4 regions of the Actinoplanes sp. NPDC051513 genome follow, and region 2 is predicted to be linked to each of the others. Evidence: riboswitches for the same ligand, from Rfam matches in the RefSeq annotation. Region 2 holds a riboswitch; each other region holds the start of a gene.

What was found. Region 2 has a riboswitch for cyclic di-AMP ahead of ACIA5D_RS15030 (C40 family peptidase). Riboswitches for the same ligand answer to the same signal wherever they lie in the genome.
Region 1: another riboswitch for cyclic di-AMP. It lies ahead of ACIA5D_RS13925 (NlpC/P60 family protein); the one in region 2 lies ahead of ACIA5D_RS15030 (C40 family peptidase).
Region 3: another riboswitch for cyclic di-AMP. It lies ahead of ACIA5D_RS09335 (NlpC/P60 family protein); the one in region 2 lies ahead of ACIA5D_RS15030 (C40 family peptidase).
Region 4: another riboswitch for cyclic di-AMP. It lies ahead of ACIA5D_RS30175 (coiled-coil domain-containing protein); the one in region 2 lies ahead of ACIA5D_RS15030 (C40 family peptidase).

The regions. Positions count from the first base shown of each region.
Region 1 covers NZ_JBITDW010000003.1:818,558-823,865, reverse strand. Annotated here, with positions in the region: gene ACIA5D_RS13955 (ANTAR domain-containing protein) at 1-403, opposite strand, end outside; gene ACIA5D_RS13950 (hypothetical protein) at 503-688, opposite strand; gene ACIA5D_RS13945 (DUF1360 domain-containing protein) at 940-1,464, opposite strand; gene ACIA5D_RS13940 (DUF6158 family protein) at 1,501-1,728, opposite strand; gene ACIA5D_RS13935 (hypothetical protein) at 1,814-2,230, shown strand; gene ACIA5D_RS13930 (DUF3817 domain-containing protein) at 2,241-2,558, shown strand; cyclic di-AMP (ydaO/yuaA leader) riboswitch at 2,773-2,911, shown strand; gene ACIA5D_RS13925 (NlpC/P60 family protein) at 2,967-3,893, shown strand; gene ACIA5D_RS13920 (RNA polymerase sigma factor RpoD/SigA) at 3,972-4,976, opposite strand.
Region 2 covers NZ_JBITDW010000004.1:120,738-126,045, reverse strand. Annotated here, with positions in the region: gene ACIA5D_RS15050 (aerobic carbon-monoxide dehydrogenase large subunit) at 1-241, opposite strand, end outside; gene ACIA5D_RS15045 ((2Fe-2S)-binding protein) at 238-717, opposite strand; gene ACIA5D_RS15040 (FAD binding domain-containing protein) at 722-1,594, opposite strand; gene ACIA5D_RS15035 (XdhC family protein) at 1,714-2,784, shown strand; cyclic di-AMP (ydaO/yuaA leader) riboswitch at 2,909-3,065, shown strand; gene ACIA5D_RS15030 (C40 family peptidase) at 3,072-3,584, shown strand; gene ACIA5D_RS15025 (hypothetical protein) at 3,680-4,666, opposite strand; gene ACIA5D_RS15020 (Pr6Pr family membrane protein) at 4,671-5,308, opposite strand, start outside.
Region 3 covers NZ_JBITDW010000002.1:866,161-871,468, reverse strand. Annotated here, with positions in the region: gene ACIA5D_RS09350 (AAA family ATPase) at 1-14, opposite strand, end outside; gene ACIA5D_RS09345 (epoxide hydrolase family protein) at 59-1,132, opposite strand; gene ACIA5D_RS09340 (MarR family winged helix-turn-helix transcriptional regulator) at 1,201-1,653, shown strand; gene ACIA5D_RS09335 (NlpC/P60 family protein) at 1,845-2,837, opposite strand; cyclic di-AMP (ydaO/yuaA leader) riboswitch at 2,852-2,990, opposite strand; gene ACIA5D_RS09330 (M56 family metallopeptidase) at 3,113-4,015, opposite strand; gene ACIA5D_RS09325 (BlaI/MecI/CopY family transcriptional regulator) at 4,012-4,359, opposite strand; gene ACIA5D_RS09320 (cytochrome ubiquinol oxidase subunit I) at 4,437-5,308, shown strand, end outside.
Region 4 covers NZ_JBITDW010000010.1:221,127-226,434, forward strand. Annotated here, with positions in the region: gene ACIA5D_RS30170 (glycoside hydrolase family 65 protein) at 1-1,504, shown strand, start outside; gene ACIA5D_RS30175 (coiled-coil domain-containing protein) at 1,561-2,604, opposite strand; cyclic di-AMP (ydaO/yuaA leader) riboswitch at 2,608-2,758, opposite strand; cyclic di-AMP (ydaO/yuaA leader) riboswitch at 2,967-3,116, shown strand; gene ACIA5D_RS30180 (coiled-coil domain-containing protein) at 3,157-4,131, shown strand; gene ACIA5D_RS30185 (ABC transporter ATP-binding protein) at 4,155-4,931, opposite strand; gene ACIA5D_RS30190 (ABC transporter permease) at 4,924-5,308, opposite strand, start outside.

The DNA of each region.
Region 1 (5,308 bases), on a different contig from region 2:
CGACCACCGCGCGGACCCCCTCGGCGCGGGCCGGCTCGGCCAGCTCGGGCCAGCGCTCGTCGGTGGTCAGGTCGGCGACGGTGACCAGGGCCCGCGTGCGGGCCGCGTGGAGTCCGGGGCCGGTGCTCAACGCGTACTGGAGCTCGTCGACGCCCTCGCCGGACGGCCCGGCGGCGGTGCAGGTGAGCGGGCCGCCCTCGCCGATCAGCGTGACCGAGCAACGCACCGTGCCCGGCACCGCGCCCACCACCCAGGCCGCGAGGCGCTCGAGCGCCGAGGCGAAGCTCTCGGCGCCGAGCAGGCGCACCGACAGCTCGTGCAGCAGCCCGGCCAGTTCGACCGCGTGCGGGCCGCTGAGGGCGGCGGAGCGCGTGCTGCGGGTGCGCGCGGGACGGCTCAGCAAACGAGCGGGGCCACGCGCCGGCGCAGAAATCCGGCGATTCTGGGCAGACACGCGGGGAATATTGCCATGACCATCGACGAACACGGAAGTTCGGTGCCTCTACCGGGTGGTCTCGGCGGAGGTGGCCGCCTCGTCGGAGCGGCGGTTCTCCACCGCTTCCGGGGTATCTTCGCGCTGGTCGGAGTCGTCCAGGATGGCCTCGGCCTGCGCCCGCGGGTCGGCGCTGCCGGCCGCACGCTCCTCGGGAAGCAGCTCGGCGGCCCGTTGCTCGATCCGGTCAGTCATGAATGATCAAGTACCCCGCGGAGCGAGCCCCTGAAACACGTCGCCGCCCCCGGGCGAACCCGGGGGCGGCGTACGAGATGTCGGTGTGCATGTCGCCTCGCGGCGAAAGGCACGATACGGCTCCAGCCGAACGGTATTCCGTAAAGGCAAAGGGTGAGGCCCGGGGACACTGGACACACCGACATCCGTTCACAACTGTCGGTCGCACCCCATGATTCCGTTAGCGGGTGTGACCCGCGCCACAGGAACGCTCAGTCGGCTTCGGCCGCCTTCTTGGCGCGGTCATAGGCCATCTGGAGGAAGTCCGAGACGGCCGTGGCGGTGAGCGCGGTGGCCGCCAGCCGGGTCAGCCGCGGAGCCAGGACCAGGCCGCCGGTGAGCCCGGTGGCGACCCAGAGGGCGAGGCAGAAGGGACACGTGATCAGCTCGCCGATCCCGTGCCGGACCGAGCTGCCCTGATCGCGTACCTCCTCGTTGAGCTCGGCGGCGCCGGCCGGCTCGGCGTACCGGGCGAACGGCGCCCGCAGCGGGCTGGCCACAGCGTCCTTGGCGAGCAGGCGGCTCAGCTTGTGCGTGGCGATTGAGATCAGCGCCACGTCCGCGATCCCGGGTCGCTGCGGCGCCGACCGGCCGGTGAGCTTCGCGGCACCGGCCAACGACGCGGCGAGGGCGCCGAAGGCGCCCATCGCGACCAGGTATCCGTCGAGCGGCCGGTGTTCGTGTGGGGCATAGGCGTCAGCGACGTGCGCCATCCGGTCGCGCAGGGTGTCGGTCATGGGGGTCCTCCTGCAAGCGGGCGGGCGAGCGGGCGGTCAGAAGTCCTGCGTCAGTCGGGCGGGGTCCACCTCGCGGCCCGGGAAGCGGGTCAGGTACTCGGTCTCCAGCTCGGCAGTGCGCCGGAAGTGGTTGTCGAGGGCCGCGCCGGGGCCGTGCCGGAGCGTGGACATCCGCGCGCGATAGAGGCTGGACAACTCCCGGAACAGGTCCTCGTCGTCAAGCGTGGCCGGGTCCACGCCGGTCCCGGTCTCGGCGTCCGCCATCGTGCACCTCCGTCGTGGTCATCACCTGGCAGAACGGTTGCCCGCGCCGACGGCGGGCAAACGTGCCGCCGGTACCCTCGTGTGCATGAAGGGGCTGTGGACGCCGGCGTGGATCGTGCGGCATGTCCTGGCGCTGGTCGCGATCGCGGGCTGCCTCGGGCTGGGGTGGTGGCAGTTCAGCCGGGCCAGTGGCGGCAACACGCTCAGTTGGGGCTACACCTTCGAATGGCCGGTGTTCGCGGCCTTCTTCGCCTTCCTCTGGTACCGCGAGGTCCAGCTGGCCCGCGAGCCTCCCGCCGAGGCGCCGGAGGAAAGGGACGAAGAGCCCGAGAAGCTCCCAGGCTCGCCTGTTACGGTCGGCCGGCCCGTGCGGGTCGCGGTCAGCAGGGCGCCCGCCGAAGACGACCCCGAGCTGGCCGCCTACAACGACTACCTCGCCTGGCTCGCAGCCCATCCCGGCGCCGGACCGGCCGACTACCCCGGTTACACCTCGACGAAATAGGACGTGGAACGTGCAGGGAGCGCTCACCCGCTATCGGATCATCGCGTGGATCGTCGGCGTCTGCCTGCTCACGCTCGTCCTGGTCGGCATGCCGCTGAAGTACCTCGCCGACAACGACACCGTGGTGGCGATCGTCGGCCCCGCGCACGGCTTCCTCTTCATGGTCTATCTGGTGCTGACCTTCGACCTGGCGCGCCGGGCGGGGTGGCCCTTCCTCCGCATGATCCTGGTGATGGCGGCCGGAACCATCCCCTTCCTCTCGTTCTGGGCCGAGCGTAAGGTCAGCCACGCGTGGGTTCCCGTGGAACCGGTGAAAAGTCCCATTTGATCGCGAGAATGACGCGCCGTCTTCGTCGAATGACAATGCGTTATCGGGATCAATCACGCATATCTGGCCTTTTCCTTAAATCCCGCGTAGAGACCTTGATTTTGTTTCGCGCATCGATAAGTTAATGCGGTTGGTTCGGTCCGCAGCCACATCCCTCGGTGGCGCCGGCCAACGCCGCCCAATCGGCGCGGTGTCCTCGCACGCCCTCCCCCGGAGCGAGCGCGGGCCCGAGTTGAGCCGGGGAACCGCGTTTCTGGGCTGAATCTGCGGAGCAGCAGGGCCTTCTTCCCGCCCACTGAACCGCCCGGATTTGGCGTCAGCTAACCCGGTAGGCGGCCGCAGCGGAAGAAAGGTCAGCAACCGGTGCCAACCCCCCGCACCAGGCTTCGGGCACTCATGGTCGCGGCGATGGCGATCGCGATCACCGGATCCGTGGCGACCGCGGCACACGCGGCGCCGTCCGAGACCGAGCTCAAGAAGCAGATCGAGACCGCCTCGAACCAGCTCGAGGACATCACCGAGTCGTACAACAAGCTCAAGATCGACCTGACCAAGACGGCGAACGACCAGAAGACCCTCCAGGCCTCGCTCGCGCCCGCCAAGGCGAAGCTCGTGGTGGCCGAGGCACAGGTCGAGACCATCGCCTCCCAGGCCTACATGCAGGGCCGGGTGGGGCCGATGAGCGCGCTGCTGGGCAACGAGCAGGGCGGCCTGGTCGAGAAGATGAGCCTCCTCGAGATGATCAACCGCGCCAATCAGCGGGACATCAACGACTTCACCGAGACCACGCAGAACTTCGCCGACCGGCAGGCGGCCCTGAAGACCACTCAGGCCAAGCAGGCGGCGCAGCTCAAGGCGATGGACGCCCGGAAGAAGACGATCGAGGCGAACATCAAGAAGCTGCGCGCCATGCGTGTGCAGGCGTACGGCAGCGCGACCGAGACCGGCGTCGCGGGAGCGGCCGGCCCGGCGCCCGCCATCTCCGGCAAGGCGGGCATCGCCGTCGACTTCGCGTACACGCAGGCGAACAAGCCGGCCTACTACGGGTACGGCGACGCGGGCCCCAACACGTTCGACTGCTCGGGCCTGACCATGGCCGCCTGGTCCAAGGCCGGCAAGTCGCTGCCGCACAACGCGGCCGCGCAGTACAGCGCCACCGCCCGGATCAGCAAGTCGCAACTGCAGCCGGGCGACCTGGTGTTCTACCGCAGCCTCGGGCACGTCGGCCTGTACGTCGGCGGCGGCATGATCATCGACGCGTCACGCGAGGGCGAGCCGGTCAAGAAGAGGACGATCAACATCATGACCCCGTACGGCTACGGACGGGTCAAGTAACAACCGCGGAACCAAGAAGGCCGGTACCCAATGGGGTACCGGCCTTTCGCGTAGGGAAATCCGGGGGAAGTGCGAAGATCAGGCGGCCTGCAGGCCCTCGGCCCGGGCCAGCTCGCGCAGCCGGCCGAGCGCCTGGATCTCGAGCTGGCGGATGCGCTCGCGGCTGAGCGAGAAGCGCGAGGCCACCTCGGTCAGCGAGTGCTCCCGGCCGTCCTCGAGGCCGTACCGCGCCCGCATGATGCCGGCCGACCGGTCGTCGAGGTGGTTGAGCAGACCCTCGATGCGCTGGCGCTCCAGGGCAGTCAGCACGATCTCTTCCGGCGAGGGTGCGTCGCTGTCGGCCACCAGGTCGCCGAGGTTGGTGTCGCCGTCGTCGCCGACGGGCGTGTCGAGGGAGACGGTGTCCTGAGCCCAGCGGGTGAGCTCGTTGACCCGCTCGACCGTCACGCCGAGCGCCTTCGCGATCTGGTCGGGCTCGGGGTCGGCGCCGAGCTCGCGGACGAGCTGGCGGGTGACGTTGCGCATCCGGTTGACGTCTTCGACCAGGTGCACGGGGAGGCGCACGGTGCGCTCCTGCTGGGCGATGGCCCGGCTGATCGCCTGGCGCACCCACCACGTCGCGTACGTCGAGAACTTGTAGCCGCGCTCGTAATCGAACTTCTCGACCGCGCGGACCAGGCCGGTGTTGCCCTCCTGGATCAGGTCGAGCATCGGCATGCCGGAGCGCACGTAGCGCCGGGCGATCGACACGACCAGTCGCAGGTTGGCCCGGATGAACAGGTCCTTCGCCCGCTGACCTTCGTGGACGATCCGCTCGAGCTCCTCGCGGCTCACGCCACGCGGCGTCTCGCCCTCGTCGAGCAGGAACTCCGCGTAGAGGCCCGCTTCGATCTGCTTGGAAAGATCGACTTCCTCGGCTGCGCTCAGCAGTGGCGTCCGGGAGATTTCGTGCAGGTAGACGCCGACAAGGTCACGCTCCTCGGCGACCTGGTCGGTCCGCATCACGGTGTTCTTCTCCACGTTGCCCACGGTCCCCTCATTGCGTTCACTACTTACCCCGTTACGGGCAAACCCTGTGTTCATCAGTTCCTCCCCGTAACGTCCGCAGTTCGTACCTTGCGGTTACTGGCATCTACACAACAAATGACTGCTCGCACTGATTCCGGCTGGTGGATCGAAAGTGTCACGAACGCCTGGGTGATTGCTGAGAGCCGCATGCGATGTTCCTGAAGGGGGCTCGTGGCACAGCATTCGCGCGCCGCCGCCGCTGTCGGTCGCGCAGCAGAACGCTTACCCGCGTTGGTCTCAATGACACCATCGGCCCCCCACCTGTCGCAGCGACGGGCATCACCACCGACCTTGGGACGTCCATCACTACCCAGTACGGCCGTCCGGCTTCCTGGGTTCACGTGCAG
Region 2 (5,308 bases):
CCAGCTTCACGCCCGGGGAGGCCTCGGCCGCGCTGGTGTCGACGCTGACGACCCGGGCGTGGGCGAACGGGCTCCGCAGGATCGCGAGGTGGAGCATGCCGGGCAGTTGCAGGTCGTCGGTGTAGCGGCCGCGGCCCCGGATGAAGCGCGGGTCCTCCTTGCGCAGCATCCGGCCGAAGCCGACGGGCTTCTGGTCGTTGTCATGAAATTCAGTGAATTTCGGCTCCTGCACCGCGGTCATGCCGTGACCTCCTGCGTAGCCTCGTGAATCGCGGCCCACCGGACAGAACGGACAATCGTCGAGTACCCGGTGCACCGGCAGATCTGGCCGGAGATGGCCTCACGGATCTCGGCGTCGGTGGGGTCGGGATTGCGATCGAGCAGCGCCCGGCAGGTCATCATCATGCCCGGCGTGCAGAAGCCGCACTGCAGGCCGTGGCACTGCATGAAGCCTTCCTGGATCGGGTCGAGCTCGCCGTCCTTGGCCAGGCCCTCCACCGTACGCACCTCATGGCCCCCGGCCATCGCGGCGAGCACGGTGCACGACTTGACGGGCTCGCCGTCCATCCACACCACGCACGTGCCGCAGTTGCTGGTGTCGCAGCCCCAGTGGGTGCCGGTCAGGCCGAGCACGTCGCGCAGGAAGTGGACGAGCAGCAGCCGCCCCTCGATCTCCCGGGTGACCTCGACGTCGTTGACGGTCATCGTGACCTGCATCGGTTCAGCTCCTCGCCCGCTCGACGGCCTTGCGCAGGGTCCTCCGGGTCAGCTCGTCCGCGAGGTGGCGCTTGTAGTCCTCGCTCCCGCGCTGGTCGGTGACGGGATCGCAGCTGCGGGCCGCGATCGCGCCGGCTTGCTCGTACGCGTTCTCGTCCGGCGCCCGCCCGCGGAGCGTGTCCGAGATCTCGGGAATTCCGGTGGTGTTCGGCCCGACGGCGGCCAGACCGACCCGCGCATCCGCGATCGTGCCGTCGGCGGCGAGCCACACCGCGGCGCCGGCCGACACCACGGCCCAGTCCCCGGCGCGGCGCTCGACCTTCTCGTAGGCGCTGCCGTGCCCGGGCCGGCGCGGAAGACGGATCTCGATCAGGATCTCGTCGTCCCCGACGGCCGTTTCGTACGGCCCGACGTGGAACTCCTCCATCGAGACGACCCGCTCGCCCCCCGGCCCGCGGATCACGCACGCCGCGTCGAGCGTCGTGCACACCGCCGACAGGTCCTCGCTCGGATCGGCCTGGCACAGCGACCCGCCGAGCGTCCCCCGGTTGCGCACCACGGGGTCGGCGATCACCCGCTCGGCCTCCCGGAAGATCGGGAACGCGGCCGCCAGTTCGTCCGACTCGAGCAGCTCGCGGTGCCGGGTCAGGGACCCGATGCGTACGTCGTCGGCGTTAATGTTGATGTAGCCCAGCTCCTCGTGGAGCGGGTTGATGTCGATCAGGTATTCGAAGTTCGCCAGGCGCAGCTTCATCATCGGCAGCAGGCTGTGCCCGCCCGCGACGAGCCGCGCTGAGCTGCCCAGACGTTCCAGCAATCCAATGGCATGGTCGACAGTGGTGGCACGTTCGTACTCGAACGGAGCCGGCACCTGCACGATGCACCTCCCGGAGTTGCGGTGAATCTCGCGCGGGCACCCATCAAAGTCAACAGCTACCTAAGGGATCTCTTAACTAGCCGTTGACGATCCGGCCCTTGATCACGGAAGGTGAGGTCGTGCGGGACATCATCGACGGGCTGGTCGCGTGGCGCGCGGAGGGCATCGCGTTCGCCGTGGCCACCGTCGTGCGCACGTGGGAGTCGGCGCCCCGCCAGCCCGGCTCGTCCATGGCGGTCAACGAGCGCGGCGAGGTCCTGGGCAGCGTCTCGGGCGGGTGCGTCGAGGGCGCGGTCTACGCCGCCGCCGAAGAGGTCATCCAGACCCAGAAGGCACAGCAGCACACGTACGGCGTGAGCGACGGCGACGCGTTCGAGGTGGGCCTGACGTGCGGCGGGACGATCGAGGTCCTGGTCCAGCCGTCGGTAGCCCTCGCCGACGTCGACGATGTTCTCGCGGCGATCGCGTCGGGCCGGCCGGTCGCGACCGTCTCGCTGAACGGCAGGCAGCTCGCGGTCTGGCCCTCGCACGTCGTGGGATCGCTGGGCGACGCGGGCCTCGACCGCGCGGCCGAGCAACAGGCGGCCGGCATGCTCTCGGCCGGCACCACCGGCGTGGTCCACCTCGGCACGCACGGCGAACAGCGCCTCGACGAGATGGAGGCCTTCGTGCAGACCTATCTGCCGCCGCCCCGCATGATCGTCTTCGGTGCGATCGACTTCGCCGGCGCGGTCGCCCGGATAGGCGGTTTCCTCGGCTACCACGTGACGGTCTGCGACGCGCGTCCGGTCTTCGCCACCCGCAAGCGTTTCCCCTCGGCCGACGAGTTGGTCGTGCAATGGCCGCATCTCTACCTGGAATCCGCGGCGGTCGACGAGCGCACCGTGCTCTGTGTCCTCACGCATGACCCCAAGTTCGACGTTCCGCTGCTCGAGGTCGCGTTGCGCACCCCGGCGCGGTACATCGGCGTGATGGGCAGCCGCCGCACCCATTCCGACCGGATGCGCCGCCTGCGCGAGGCCGGCGTCTCCGAGGCCGCGCTGGCCCGGTTGTCCGCTCCCATCGGCCTCGATCTGGGCGCCCGCACCCCCGAGGAGACCGCGGTCGCGATCGCCGCCGAGATCGTCGCGTCCGCCTGGGGCGGGTCCGGTCTGCCCCTCACCGGGCTGGACGCCCCGATTCACGGGTAGCCGTCCGGGAGCAACCCCCGGCTTTCCCGCCGTTTTCCCGACGACGGCCGATCTCGTCTTGCGCCGCGTTGCAACACCAGCGGCCACCACCGCCGCGCGGACGCCGAGTCCCGCCCACCGCGTGCGGTCCATGTCTCCGAATCGGAAACTTCAGTGGGCGGGAGCGGGGGACCCCTCTTTTTCGCCGGCTCGCCGGCTCCGGGGTGAAGTCGCCTTGATGCGACGGGCCGCCTTCAGGCCCAACCCGACAGCTAACCTCGCAGGCGGTTGAAGGACCAAGGATCGTCTTGTCTGCTCGTGTCCGCTTCGCCATGCCCACGTTCGCCGTCGTCTGGGCGTTCCTGGCCCTGATGTCGCTCCTGTTCGCCCCGTCGGCCGCCCAGGCGGCGCCATCGTCACGGCCCGCGGTCTCCGCCGCCGTCCCGCTCTCCCCCGCCGGCGCCGCGCTGCTGCGCGGCAAGCGCATCGTCGCCGCCGCCAGCGCCCAGCGCGGCAAGCCCTACCGGCGCGGAGCAGCGGGTCCGGGCGCGTTCGATTGTTCCGGCCTTTCCGGGTACGCCTACCGCGCCGCCCACATCCGCCTGCCCCGCACCGCGAACGCCCAGTACCGCGCCGCCCACCCGATCAGCCGCGCCGCGGCCCGCCCCGGCGACCTGGTCTTCTGGGTACACGGCCGGCACGCGTACCACGTGGCCGTCTACGCCGGCGGCGGCCGTGTCTGGCACGCCCCGAAACCGGGCGACCGCGTCCGCCTCGCGCAGATCTGGAACGCCGGCCAGGTCCGCTTCGGCCGCATCTAGCCCGCATCCGCGCGCGCCCAGTCAGTACCTGCTAACGAGGTACTGGCTGGGCGTTTCGCCAACTGCTGCGCGACCGCGGTTCGGCCGGCGCTCGCCTAAGCGTCGGCCAGCCGCAGAAGGACGGCGCCCGGGTCGGGCCCGTACTTCGCGGCGTAGGCCTCGGCCGCCCCGCCCGGTGACGTCGGCGCCAGGACGTACTGCTTGCGGCCGTTCTCGCTGATCGTGACCTGATGATCGGGGTGGAACGCCTGTGACAGCGCGACCGGATGCACGTTCACCCAGTGCTCGCCCTCGTGCACCACGTACCGCAGGTCGTGCTCGACGACCGCGTCGTGCACCGTGAAACGCAGCCGGATCCGGCGGTGCTCGCCGAGCTGCAGCAGGCCCGCGCCGTTCCACCGGTTGTCGAACGCCTCCAGCGCCAGCTCGCCCAGGTCGCCGCGGACCCGGACCTCGCGCTGGTAGCTCTCGCTCACCCGGCGATTGCGGAACAGGCCGTACGAGAGCCAGTCGTCCACCCGGTAGCAGGCGTGCGCCGGCCCGACCGGGCTGATCCGTACCTCGAACAGCTCGGCGTGGCGCTCGGGCAACGACCGTACGAGATCGTCGAGCCGTTCGATGTTCTGCCGGATCAGCGCGACCGCGTCGGTCGGCGCGACCTGCCGGGCCCGCTCGGCGGCGTCCGCCGACGACGGATCGGTGAGCAGGATGCGGAAGCGCACCCCGCGCTCGAGCGCGGCCCGCACCGCGGCGGCGAAGGCCTGCTCGTTCCGCGGCTCCAGCAGGCCGGTCCAGAACTTCCAGACGTCCACGTTGTCCCGGGCCTGTTCGATCCGCCGGATCACCGCCCGGTAGTCGAGGCGGTTGCGCCACCGCACCGAGTTGCGGTTGAGCGAGAGCACCAGCGGCTGGAGCACGAGCACCGCGAGCACCAGGTCGAGCAGGTTGGACCCGATGTTGATGCGCAGCTCGGTGCCGAAACCCTCGGTGTGCCGCACGGGGTAGAGCAGCAGAAACCCGGCCAGCAGCAGAAGGGCGCCGATCAGCGCGTACAGATAGGACAGGCGGAACGGGCGGCGCATCCCGTCATCGTTGCAGATCTATGCCCGCCGCATCGATCTCCTCTTCCGCCGGTTCGGTCCCAGCGCGCGCCGGTTTTGTCCGGGCGCGCGCCCGTTTTGCCCCTGCGAGCGCCGCCAGCCGATCCAGGCCGACCACCGCGGCGCCGAGCGCCCCGAAGACCACCGCCAGCTGCACGAACTGCAAGCCCACCCAGTCGTACCCGTGCTCGGCGGGGTCGAGGAAGAAGTACGGATACCGGACCGGCGCCGCGGGCAGCAGCCCACCCCGGAGCTCGATCATCAGGCCGTAGCCGAGCGGGTAGGCGATCCACAGTGGAATGTCGCGCCGGCGCACGATCCGGTGTGGCCCGAACAGCACCCAGTCGGCCAGCACGAGCACCGGCACGACGTAGTGCACCAGGAACAGCGACCGGTTGGTCAGTGCCTCGCCCGGGTCGGCGGCAGCCAGGCCGGGCAGCGGGTTCTCGCCGTGGTTGAGCATGAAATGCGAGATCAGGCAGGTGATCAGGATCCACAGCGTGACCGCGCCGCGCCAACGGGGCGCGGGCGGCTCGATCGTGCCGCGCTTGACCATCCAGTAGAGGGCGCCCACGAAGTAGGCGAGCGTCAGCAGGTTGCTCTGCGCGGTGTAGTAGATGAGCC
Region 3 (5,308 bases), on a different contig from region 2:
GGCGAGTCGCTCATGAGAGCAAATTATGCCCGCGCCTCCTGACAAGATCGCGGCCCGGTCACAGGGCCTCGTGGAAGAACGTGGTGATGTCCGTCGCCAGCAGCTCGGGCACCTCCAGCGCCGCGAAGTGCCCGCCGGACGGGAACTCCGTCCATTGCCGCACGTCGTGACGCAGGTCCACCAGGGGCCGCACCGGCTGGACGATGTCGTGCGGGAGCACCGCCACGCCGAGCGGAACCGGGCACGGGACCGGGCCGCTGCCGAGGCCGGTCTCCTTGATCAGGCGCGACGACGATCCGGCCGTGCCGGTGATCCAGTAGTGCATGACGTCGGTGAGAACCACCTCGTCGGGGATCGGGTGCGCCGGATCGGCCCACTGCGAAAATTTCTCGGCGAGGAAGGCGAGCTGGCCGACCGGGGAGTCGTTCAGCGCGTATGCGATGGTTTGCGGCGCCGCGGCGAAAAGCACCTGGTGCGGGTGCCGGTTGGCGGCCAGTTTTCGCGTTTTCTCGAGCCGCGCGGCGTCGAGCGGCGAAAGTGGCCCGTCGTAGGCGCCGCCGGTCGGCATGAAGTTGATGTGTACGCCGATCACATGCTTGGGGTCGGCGGCGGACACCAGGCGCGAGATGCCGGAGCCCCAGTCCCCGCCCTGGGCGCCGTACCGTTCGTACCCGAGCTCTGCCATGAGTTGCACCCAGGCTTGCGCCACCCGCTGCTGGCCCCATCCGCGTGAGCGGGTGGGCCCGGAGAAACCGAAGCCCGGAATCGCCGGGATCACGAGGTGGAAACGTGGCGTGAGCAGTGGGATCAGGTCGAGGAACTCGACGACCGAGCCGGGCCACCCGTGGGTGAGGATCAGCGGGATCGCGTCCGGCGACGCCGAGCGGATGTGCAGGAACCAGACGTTCTCGCCGTCGATCGTGGCCGTGAACTGCGGGTATGCGTTGAGCCGCGCCTCGTGGGCACGCCAGTCGAGCTTCTCCCAGGCGTGGGCGAGCTCCTGTACCCGGCTGAGCGGGATGCCGTAGTCCCAGCCGGCGCCGGGCAGCTCGTCGGGCCACCGGGTGCGGGCGAGCCGGTCGTTGAGGTCGTCGAGGTCCGCCTGCGGAACGTGGACGCGATATTCGTTCATGCCACTAACGTTAGTGTCGCTAACGTTAGAACGGCAAATGTTAGGTGTACGAATGTTAGGGTGGTCACGTGGAGGACGTGGAGCACTTGCCCAGCTGGCTGCTGACCCAGACCGCCGGGTACGCGGGACGTATGGTCAGCGCCCGGTTCGCCGACGTCGGCGCCCGCGGGTACCACTACCGCGTGCTCTCCTCGCTGGCCATGAAGGGCCCGGCCAGCCAGGCCGACCTCGGCCGGCGCGTCGGGATCCACCTCAGCGACATGGTCAAGGCGCTGAACGAGATGGCGGCCGCCGGCTTCATCCGGCGCGTGCCCAACCCGGACGACCGCCGCCGGAACATCATCATGATCACCGACCAGGGCCGCGCGCGCACCGAGCAGCTGGCCCGCCAGGCCGGCTCCATCCAGGACGAGCTGCTCGAGCCCCTCGACCGGGCGGAGCGCGAGCAGCTGACGACGCTGCTGACGAAGCTCTACCGGTATCACCGGATGCAGGAGTCCGCCCCGCCGCCGATGGAATGAGGGCCGCGCGGGCAAGACGAGTACACCTCGCCCTGGCTCGACGAGGGCTTCACCGACATGACCGACCTGTACTTCGGCAAGACCGGCGCCGGCTGCGGGATCACCCGGCAAATCCTCGGCCGGGAAGCTGACCAACACGAAAGGGGCCGCCGGATTTCGTCCGGCGACCCCTTTTCGCGTACGGAAGAAACTCAGCCCGGCCGCCGGTAGCCGGCGATCGGCCCCCGGTCGATCGTAGCCATCCGCACATGGTCACCCGTGTGCGGGGCGTGCACCACCATCCCGTCGCCGATGTAGATGGCGACATGATGAAGGCTCCCTGGGTAGTAGAAGACCAGGTCGCCCGGTTGCAGGTTGGCCCGGGACACCGCCTTGCCCTCGTTCCACTGGTCCTTCGTGTAGTGCTCGAGGTGCACACCCACGCTGGCCCACGCCGCCTTCGTCAGACCCGAGCAGTCGTAGCTGTTCGGACCCTCGGAACCGAAGACATAGGGCTTGCCGATGAGGTCGCAGGCTTTCTGCGCCGCACGGCCGCCCGCGTCGTTGTTGTAGGTGGCGGGGCACGGTCCGGTCTTGTACGGGCCGTCGGACTCGCCGGCCGCCCCGTACGCCTGGAGCCGCAGCTTCTGCAGGCCGTCGATCTTCTTCTGGATCGCGGTCTTCTGCTTGGCCAGGTCGGCATCGCGGGCCGCGATCGACTTGGTCAGCACGTCCAGGTCGGACTTCATGCCGGCGTACTTGTCGCGAAGTTTCGCGACGCCGGCGATCTGGTCCTGCTGGTGCCGCGCAAGCTGATCGAGATAGGTCAGCTTGGCGGTCAGCCCGGTGGGCGAACCGCTGACGATCATGGCGTTGAATGCGTTCGGCGCGCCCTGCATGTACGCGTCGACGGCCATTCCACGAACCTGAGACAGGGCGACGTCCACCTGCACCTGGAGCGGGGTGAGCTGCTTGGTGAGGTTCTTCAGCTGAGCCTGGTTCTTGAGCAGTTTGCCGTGCACGTCGTTGTACTGCTCGATGACCGGCTCGAGTTGGTTCCACTGCTTGTCGATCTCGGCCTCGACGCTGGCCGGAGACGGTGCTGCTTGCGCTACGGACGGGCCGGTGAGAACGATCCCGACCGCGGCGACGGCGCAGACCAGGCTGCGCAGAACTGCGGCGCGGCGCGCCCCAATCCGTTTCACGTAGGTGCGTTATCCCTTCTTCCCTAGCGCCGCCGACCGGGTTAGCTGACGGGTTCGGGCGGGAAGCGCGCCCGGCCGCAGGGGGACTGCGGCTTCACCCCGACTACTCGGGTCCCCGGTTCGCCGCACGCGGCGATTAGGCGGTGATCCGTCAGATCGGCCGGATGGACGATGGGGGGCTGCCGGACCGCCGACCACCGTACCCTCGATCATGTCGTTAACTGAAGTTGCCACGGCGGGGAAACTTCCTGCACGGCCTTCGCTACCCAGTGTGATCACAGTGGCCAGGCGTCCAGCGCCCGGTCGAGCCAGGGGACGACCAGGATCACCGTGGGTAGCACGAGCAGGGCAAGCGCCACGACCGCGACGCCCGCGTTGAGGGCCGTCGAGGGTCGCTGCGGGGCCGCAAGGCGGTCGAGCCGGCGCCGTTGCGAGTTTCGTTCGGGCACGACTTCCTCCGCCAGGGGGACGGCGTCGGTCAGCCGCTCCAGCGCGCCGCGCAGCGGCGCGGCGCCGACACGTTTTCTGGCGGCGTCGTCGGCCACCATCTCCAGAAGCACGTGTACGGCGTCCAGCGGCGCCCGGCTGCGCACGGGGCGGGGCACGGCGCGATAGAAGGCGGTGAACGACTCCATCACCATCTCGTGCCGGTGGCGCAGGTGGGTCTGCTCGTGGGCGAGGACGGCGTCGACCTGGTCGCGGTCGAGCAGCCGCAGGGCGCCGTCGCTGAGCACCACGCGCGCCTCCCGGCCCGGCACGCAGTAGGCGAGCGGCAAGTTTCCGGCGAGGACCCGGACGTTCCCGGCGTCGAGCTCCTGGCGCTGCTCGGCCCGGTCGAGCAGGTCGACGAGGAGGCGATGTTTCGCGCGGCGGGCGCGCGAGCGCCGCGAAACTCCCCACAGCGAGACGAGCAGCCGCAGCACGATGACCGCCGCCACGGCGAGGGCGCCGATCAGCGCGGCGGCGGTGACCGGTTTTCCGGAGCCGGCGGCGCGGGTCAGCTCCTCGGGGGCCGCGAGCACGACACCGAGCGCGGAGAGCACCGCGGCCAGGGTGATGGCCTGCCACAGCAGCACGGCGGCGGCGGGCGCCCGGTCGGGCCAGCGTGCCCGCGCGAGCAGGCCGGGCACGATCAGCGACAGGGTGAGCCCGAGCGCGCCGAGCAGCAGCGCCGTCATCCCTTACGGGCGGCTTCGATGGCGGCTTGCAGCGCATCCGGCGAAAGTTGCCCGACGAAATACGCGAGGGCGGCGTCGCGGTCGGGGGTGGCGCTGAGCGCGTCGAGCATGACGGACGCGGTCATCTCCTCGCGGGACTGCGCCGGGACGTACCGGTAGGCGCGGTCTGCTTTTTGCTGCACGACGACCGATTTCTTGGCCAGGCGGTCGAGCACGGTCATCACGGTCGTGTAGGCGAGGTCGCGGTCGCGACTCAGCGACTCGTGCACCTGCCGCACCGTGAGCGGTTCCGCGGCGTCCCACAGAACCGTCATGACCTCACGTTCCAGGTCTCCCAGCGCCATGTGTCCCACTCTACTGCACGGCGTCGTACTACACGTCGTAGTATCTACTACGAGACGTCGTAGAGGGGGGAACTCGCATGGACGTGCTCGACCTGACGCGGTTGCAGTTCGCGGTGGTGACGATCTACCACTACTTCTTCGTGCCGCTGTCGATCAGCCTCGCCGCGATCGCGGCCGGCCTGGAAATCACGTGGCTGCGCACGAAGAACGACAAGTTCCGTGATCTCACGAAGTTCGTCGGAAAACTTCTCATCGTCACGTTCGCGGTCGGCGTGGTCACCGGGCTCGTGCAGGAGTTCCAGTTCGGCATGGGCTGGAGCGCGTTCGCGAAGTTCTACGGCGACGTCTTCGGCCCGACGCTCGCCATCGAGGGGATGCTGGCTTTCTTCCTGGAGGCCACGTTCCTGGCGCTCTGGTATTTCGGCTGGGACCGGCTGCCCCGCCTCGCGCACGCGGCCACGATCGTGGTGGTCTCGCTGGGCACGATCCTGTCGGCGTTCATCATCCTGGCCGCCAACAGCTTCATGCAGAACCCGATCGCGTACGAGATGGACCCGGCGACCGGCCGGGCGCGCCTCACGTCGTTCTCCGAGCTGTTGCTGAACAAGGTGAACCTCGCCGCGTTCCCGCACACGCTGTCGGGGGCCGCGATGATCGGCGGCGCGCTGCTGCTCGCCATCGCGGTGTGGCGCATGGCGGCCGAGCCCGCACACCGGACCCTCGCGCGGCTCGGCGCCTGGGTGATGCTGGCGGGCGGGGCGGCCACCGCGGTGACCGGCGACCACCTGGGCAAAGTGATCACCGAGGTCCAGCCGATGAAGATGGCCGCCGCCGAGGCCCTCTACGAGACGACCAAGGGCGCGCCGTTCTCGATCATCACCACCGGCAAGCCACTGCCGTCGTTCACGCTGGACATTCCCTGGTTGCTGTCGATCCTCGCCAAGGGCTC
Region 4 (5,308 bases), on a different contig from region 2:
CGCTCGGCTGGACGGCTGGGAGGGCCTCGTCGAGGCCCAGCAGGAATACCTGGACGCTTTCTGGGACCACTCCGACGTCAAGGTCGAGGGCGACCCCGAGGTGCAGCAGGCGGTCCGCTTCGGCCTGTTCCACACACTCCAGGCCGGCGCCCGGGCCGAGCAGCGCCCGATCGGCTCCAAGGGCCTCTCCGGCCCCGGCTACGACGGGCACACCTTCTGGGACGCCGAGACGTTCGTGCTGCCGGCGCTCACCTACACCCAGCCGGCCGCGGCGGCCGACGTGCTGCGCTGGCGGCACTCGACGCTCGACCTGGCCCGGGAGCGCGCGCAGACGCTCGGCCTGCAGGGCGCGGCCTTCCCGTGGCGCACCATCCGCGGGCAGGAATGCTCGGCGTACTGGCCGGCCGGCACCGCCGGATTCCACATCGGCGCCGACATCGCCGACGCGGTCCGCCGCTACGTGCAGGCCACCGGCGACTACGACTTCGAGCGCGAGGTCGGCCTCGAGCTGCTGATCGAGACCGCCCGGCTGTGGCGCTCGCTGGGCCACCACGACCGGCACGGCCGCTTCCACATCGACGGCGTGACGGGCCCCGACGAGTACACGGCCGTTGTGGACGACAACATCTACACCAACCTGATGGCCCAGCAGAACATGTTCAGCGCGGTCGAGGCGGCCAAGCGCCACCCCGACCTGGCCCGCCAGCTCGGCGTGGACGACGAGGAGATGGCCTCCTGGCGGGACGCGGCGGCGGCCGTGCACATCCCGTACGACCGGGAGCTTCAGGTGCACCAGCAGTCGGAGGGCTTCACCCGGCTCCAGGAGTGGGACTTCGAGAACACGCCGCCGGAGGCGTACCCGCTGCTGCTGAACTACCCGTACTTCGACCTGTACCGCAAGCAGGTGGTCAAGCAGGCCGACCTGGTGATGGCGATGTTCATTCGCGGCGACGCGTTCACGCCGGAGGAGAAGCAGCGCAACTTCGCCTACTACGACGCTCGGACCGTCCGGGACTCGTCGCTGTCGGCGTGCATCCAGGCCATCCTGGCCGCTGAGACCGGCCACCTCGAGCTCGCCCACGACTACCTGGGCGAGGCCGCGCTGATGGACCTGCACGACCTGCACCAGAACTCGCGGGACGGCGTGCACGTCGCGTCGCTGGCCGGCACGTGGATCTCGCTGGTCGCCGGCCTCGGCGGCATGCGCGACTTCAACGGTCAGCTGTCGTTCGCGCCGCGCCTGCCCAGCCGGATCGGCAACCTGGAGTTCTCGATGCTCTGGCGCGGCCTGCGGCTGCGGGTGAACGTGACGGCCGACGACGTGACGTACTCGCTGCGCAACGGCGGCGGCTCGGCCCGCCTCGTGCTGAGCCACCACGGCAAGGAGATCGAGGTGACCCAGGTGAAGCCGGTGACCGTGCCGATCCCGCCGGCGGGCCCGGTCGGCCCGTCGCCGACCCAGCCGGCCGGGCGCGCTCCGGTGCGCCGGGCGCCGCAGGACTGACCGATATTGAAAAGGCCCCCGCGGGAATGCCGCGGGGGCCTTCTTCGGCGGGGCCGTTAAAGCATCGAGACGTGTACGTGGTCCTTGTGAGTGCTCGCGCCGTGATAGGACTTCCAGCCCGTCGCCGGGAACCAGATCTGCTGGAACCAGATGACGTAGTAGATGCCCAGCCGATCGGCGTTACGCACCAGGAACGCCATGAGGTCGTTGCCGTAGTTCTTCATGTCGGTGTTGTGCGCGACCGAGAATCCGCTCTTCTGCAACGACCAGTCGCAGGCCCGGCCCTTCGGGTGCTCGAACGGGCCGCCGTTGCGGTGACAACCGACGAAGCGATTGAAGCCCGCCTTCTTCACCTCTTGGTACATGTGCAATGTACGGGCGGTGATGCAACCACTCGTGGTCGGATCGTTCACCGTGCATTTCTCCGGCGAGAAACCGCCGTCGGAGTTGCGCGGGGCGGGCGCCGCCTCCTTGGACACGGCGTCGACGAAGCCGCCGGTGAGGTTCTTGCCGCCGACCAGCGCGAGCGCCTTGTCGGCCGCGTCCTTCTGCTTCTTCATCGCGACCAGGTTGGTCTGCTGCTGCTTCACCTCGGCGTCGAGCGCGCTCTTCTTCGCCGTGACCTCGTCGATCGCCGCGTTCAGCTCGTGCAACTTCCGGTCGTGCAGGGTGTTGATCTCCTCGAGCGAGACCGCCTTGGCGAGGAAGTCGTCCGACCCCTGGCTGCCGAGCAGGAAGCTCGCGGCGCCGAGGTGGCCGGTGCGGTACTGCTGCGATGCGATGGCGTTGACCTCGGGAATCAGCGCGTCGCGCTTGGCCTCGGCCAGGTTGATCTCGACGGCCAGCTTCTTCTGGGTCGTGGTCGACTTCGCGACCGCGGCCTTCGCCTGTACGAACTTGCGGTTCGACGACTCGAGGATGTCGTTGAGGGTGGAGTTCGACTCGATCTCGTCACCCTTTTCGTCGGGCTGAGCCGACGAGGACGACGACGAGTCGTCGGGATCGGCGCTCGCGGGCGCGGCGGGTGCCGCAAAGAACGAGACAGCCACGAGCGGCGCCAGGGCCAGGGTCAGCCACCGGCGACGGGGGCGTACGGTCATCCAGGTTCCTTCCGGGTTACCGCCGACCGGGTTAGCTGACGGGTTCGGGACGGAAGCGATCCCTACCACGCCTCGTCTTGCGACTCAGCGCGGATACACCCCAAGTAACCATGGGTCCCCGGCTCGCCTCGCGGCGATTGGGCGGCGGCCTGCCGGCGCCTCGGGGGCGGCGCCTTCGGCGGCAGAGCCGCGGGTGAGTTTACCCGAGGTCGCTGAACACTTCAGGACCCAGGAAACGCAAATTCGGTAATCCTTCGGCGACGTTCCGTAAGAAAGTGACCGGCGGTTATCGGGCAATGGCGCAGAGTGCGAGATCTGTCGATCAATCGATATCATGGGTATGGTCGGTCACGGTCCCCGCCCGGGGGCCGCCGCCTAATCGCCTTTCGGCGAGCCGGGGAACCATGAGTTCCATTGGGGTGAATCCGCGCCGAGTCGCAAGACGAGGCGTGGTAGGGAACTTCCGTCCCGAACCCGTCAGCTAACTCGGTCGGCGGCCGACGGAAGGAACAGTTTGTGCGGCACATTACTGTCCGCCGGCGATTAGCGGCGATGCTCGCCATGCTGGTGGCCGCCTGCGGTCTGGCCATCGCGGTCGCGGGCCCGGCCACCGCGGCCCCGGGTGACACCGGCGACGACGGCGAGGGCGGCTCCAAGTCCGTGATCGAGCAGGTCGAGGCGGCCTCCAAGGGCTACCTCGAGGCCAAGGACGCGCTGGCCGCCTCGAAGAAGCGCCAGGCCGGGCTGACCGCCCAGCTCAAGCAGCTGGACGCCGACCTAGGACCCCGGCAGAAGGCGTTCGACCAGATCATCCAGCAGTCGTACAAGAGCGGCCGGCTCGGGCCGATGAGCGCGCTGCTCACCGCGGGCTCGGCGGGCGGATTCCTGGACCGGGCCGAGACGCTGCAGACGGTCGCGGTCAAGGAGAAGGCCGTTCTCGGCGAACTCCAGGCCACCCGCGACGGCCAGGCCCAGGCGAAGCTCGCGATCGAGGCCACCATCCGTGACCAGCAGAAGCAGGTCAACGTGATGGCCAAGCGCAAGGCACAGGCCGAGAGCGCGCTGAAGGCGGCCAACGCCGGGCAGGACGACCCGCAGCCGAGCGACGGCGGCAGCAGCAAGGGCGCGTCCGCGTTCCAGGGTGGCAGCGGCATGGTGGACGACCCGACCAGCGGTGGCCGCATCACCCAGCGCATGCTGCACGCCATGCAGCAGGCCCAGGCGGCCGGCTTCACCCACTACGTGCACTGCTTCCGCGAGCAGAACAGCGGCGAGCATCCGAAGGGCCGGGCCTGCGACTTCGCGGCCGACAAGGGTGGGTTCGGCGGGGTGGCGACCGGCAGCAGCAAGACGTACGGGAACAACCTGGCGAACTACTTCATCAACAACTCGAGCAAGATCGGCGTGCTCTACGTGATCTGGTTCCGGCGCATCTGGCTGCCTTCGAGCGGCTGGAAGTCGTACTCGGGTGGCAACGGCGACCCGTCGAGCGACCACACCAACCACGTGCATCTATCGGTCAGATAGCTGGACTGGAGGAGTACGAGACCTCATTTCTTCACGAAGGTCTCGTACTCCTTCAGCACGTCCTCGGTCGGGCCGTCCGCCTTGATCACGCCGCCCTCGAGCCAGATGCTGCGCTCGCAGGTGTCCCGGATCGACTGCTCGCTGTGGCTGACCAGGAAGACCGTGCCGGCCTCCTCGCGCAGGTCACGGACCCGCTGCTCGCTGCGCTTGCGGAACTTCGCGTCGCCGGTGGCCAGTGCTTCGTCGATGAGCAGCACGTCGTGCCTCTTGGCCGCGGCGATCGCGAAGCGCAGCCGGGCGCCCATGCCGGACGAGTACGTCCGCATCGGCAGCGAGCTGAAGTCGCCCCGCTCGTTGATGCCGGAGAACTCGATGATGTCCTTGACCTGCCCTTTCACCTCGGCCGGGGTCATGCCCATGGCCAGGCAGCCGAGCGTCACGTTGCGCTCGCCGGAGAGGTCGTTCATCAGCGCCGCGTTCACGCCGAGCAGCGAGGGCTGGCCGGCCGCGTAGATCGCGCCGCCCGGCTCCACCGGCAGCAGCCCGGCGATCGCCCGCAGCAGGGTCGACTTGCCCGAGCCGTTGGTGCCGATCAGCCCGATGGCCTCGCCCTTGTAGGCCACGAAGCTGGCGCCCTTGACCGCGTGCACCTCGCGCACCGCGGCGCTCTTGGTGCGGGTGACCAGCCGCTTGAAGCTGCTCACCGGCGAGTTCTGCGCCGCCGAGACCGAGCCGTGGATGCGGTAGATGATGTGCGCGTTGTCCGCGATGATCGTGGGGATCCGCTCGTCGTCAGCCACGGCCGTAACCCTTCTCTCCACGCCAGAAGTAGGCGTACCCGCCGATGCCCGCGACCAGCGACCAGACGATCGCCTGGATCCACAGCCGCAGCGGCGGCCCGGCCAGCTCGACGTTCTCCATCAGCGCGTGCCGCATGAGCTCGATGAAGACCAGCATCGGGTTCGCCTGGACCACGGCCAGCTTCCACCCGTGCAGGTGCTCGGTGAACTGGGTGACCGGGTAGAGCACGGCCGAGCCGTACATCCAGACGCGCATGATGAATGGGATGAGCTGGCGCAGGTCGTGCAGCTTGGAGCCGAGCCGGGCGACCAGCATCGAGAAGCCCGCGTTGAAGATCGTCTGCAGGATCAGCGCCGGGACCAGCAGCAGCCACTCC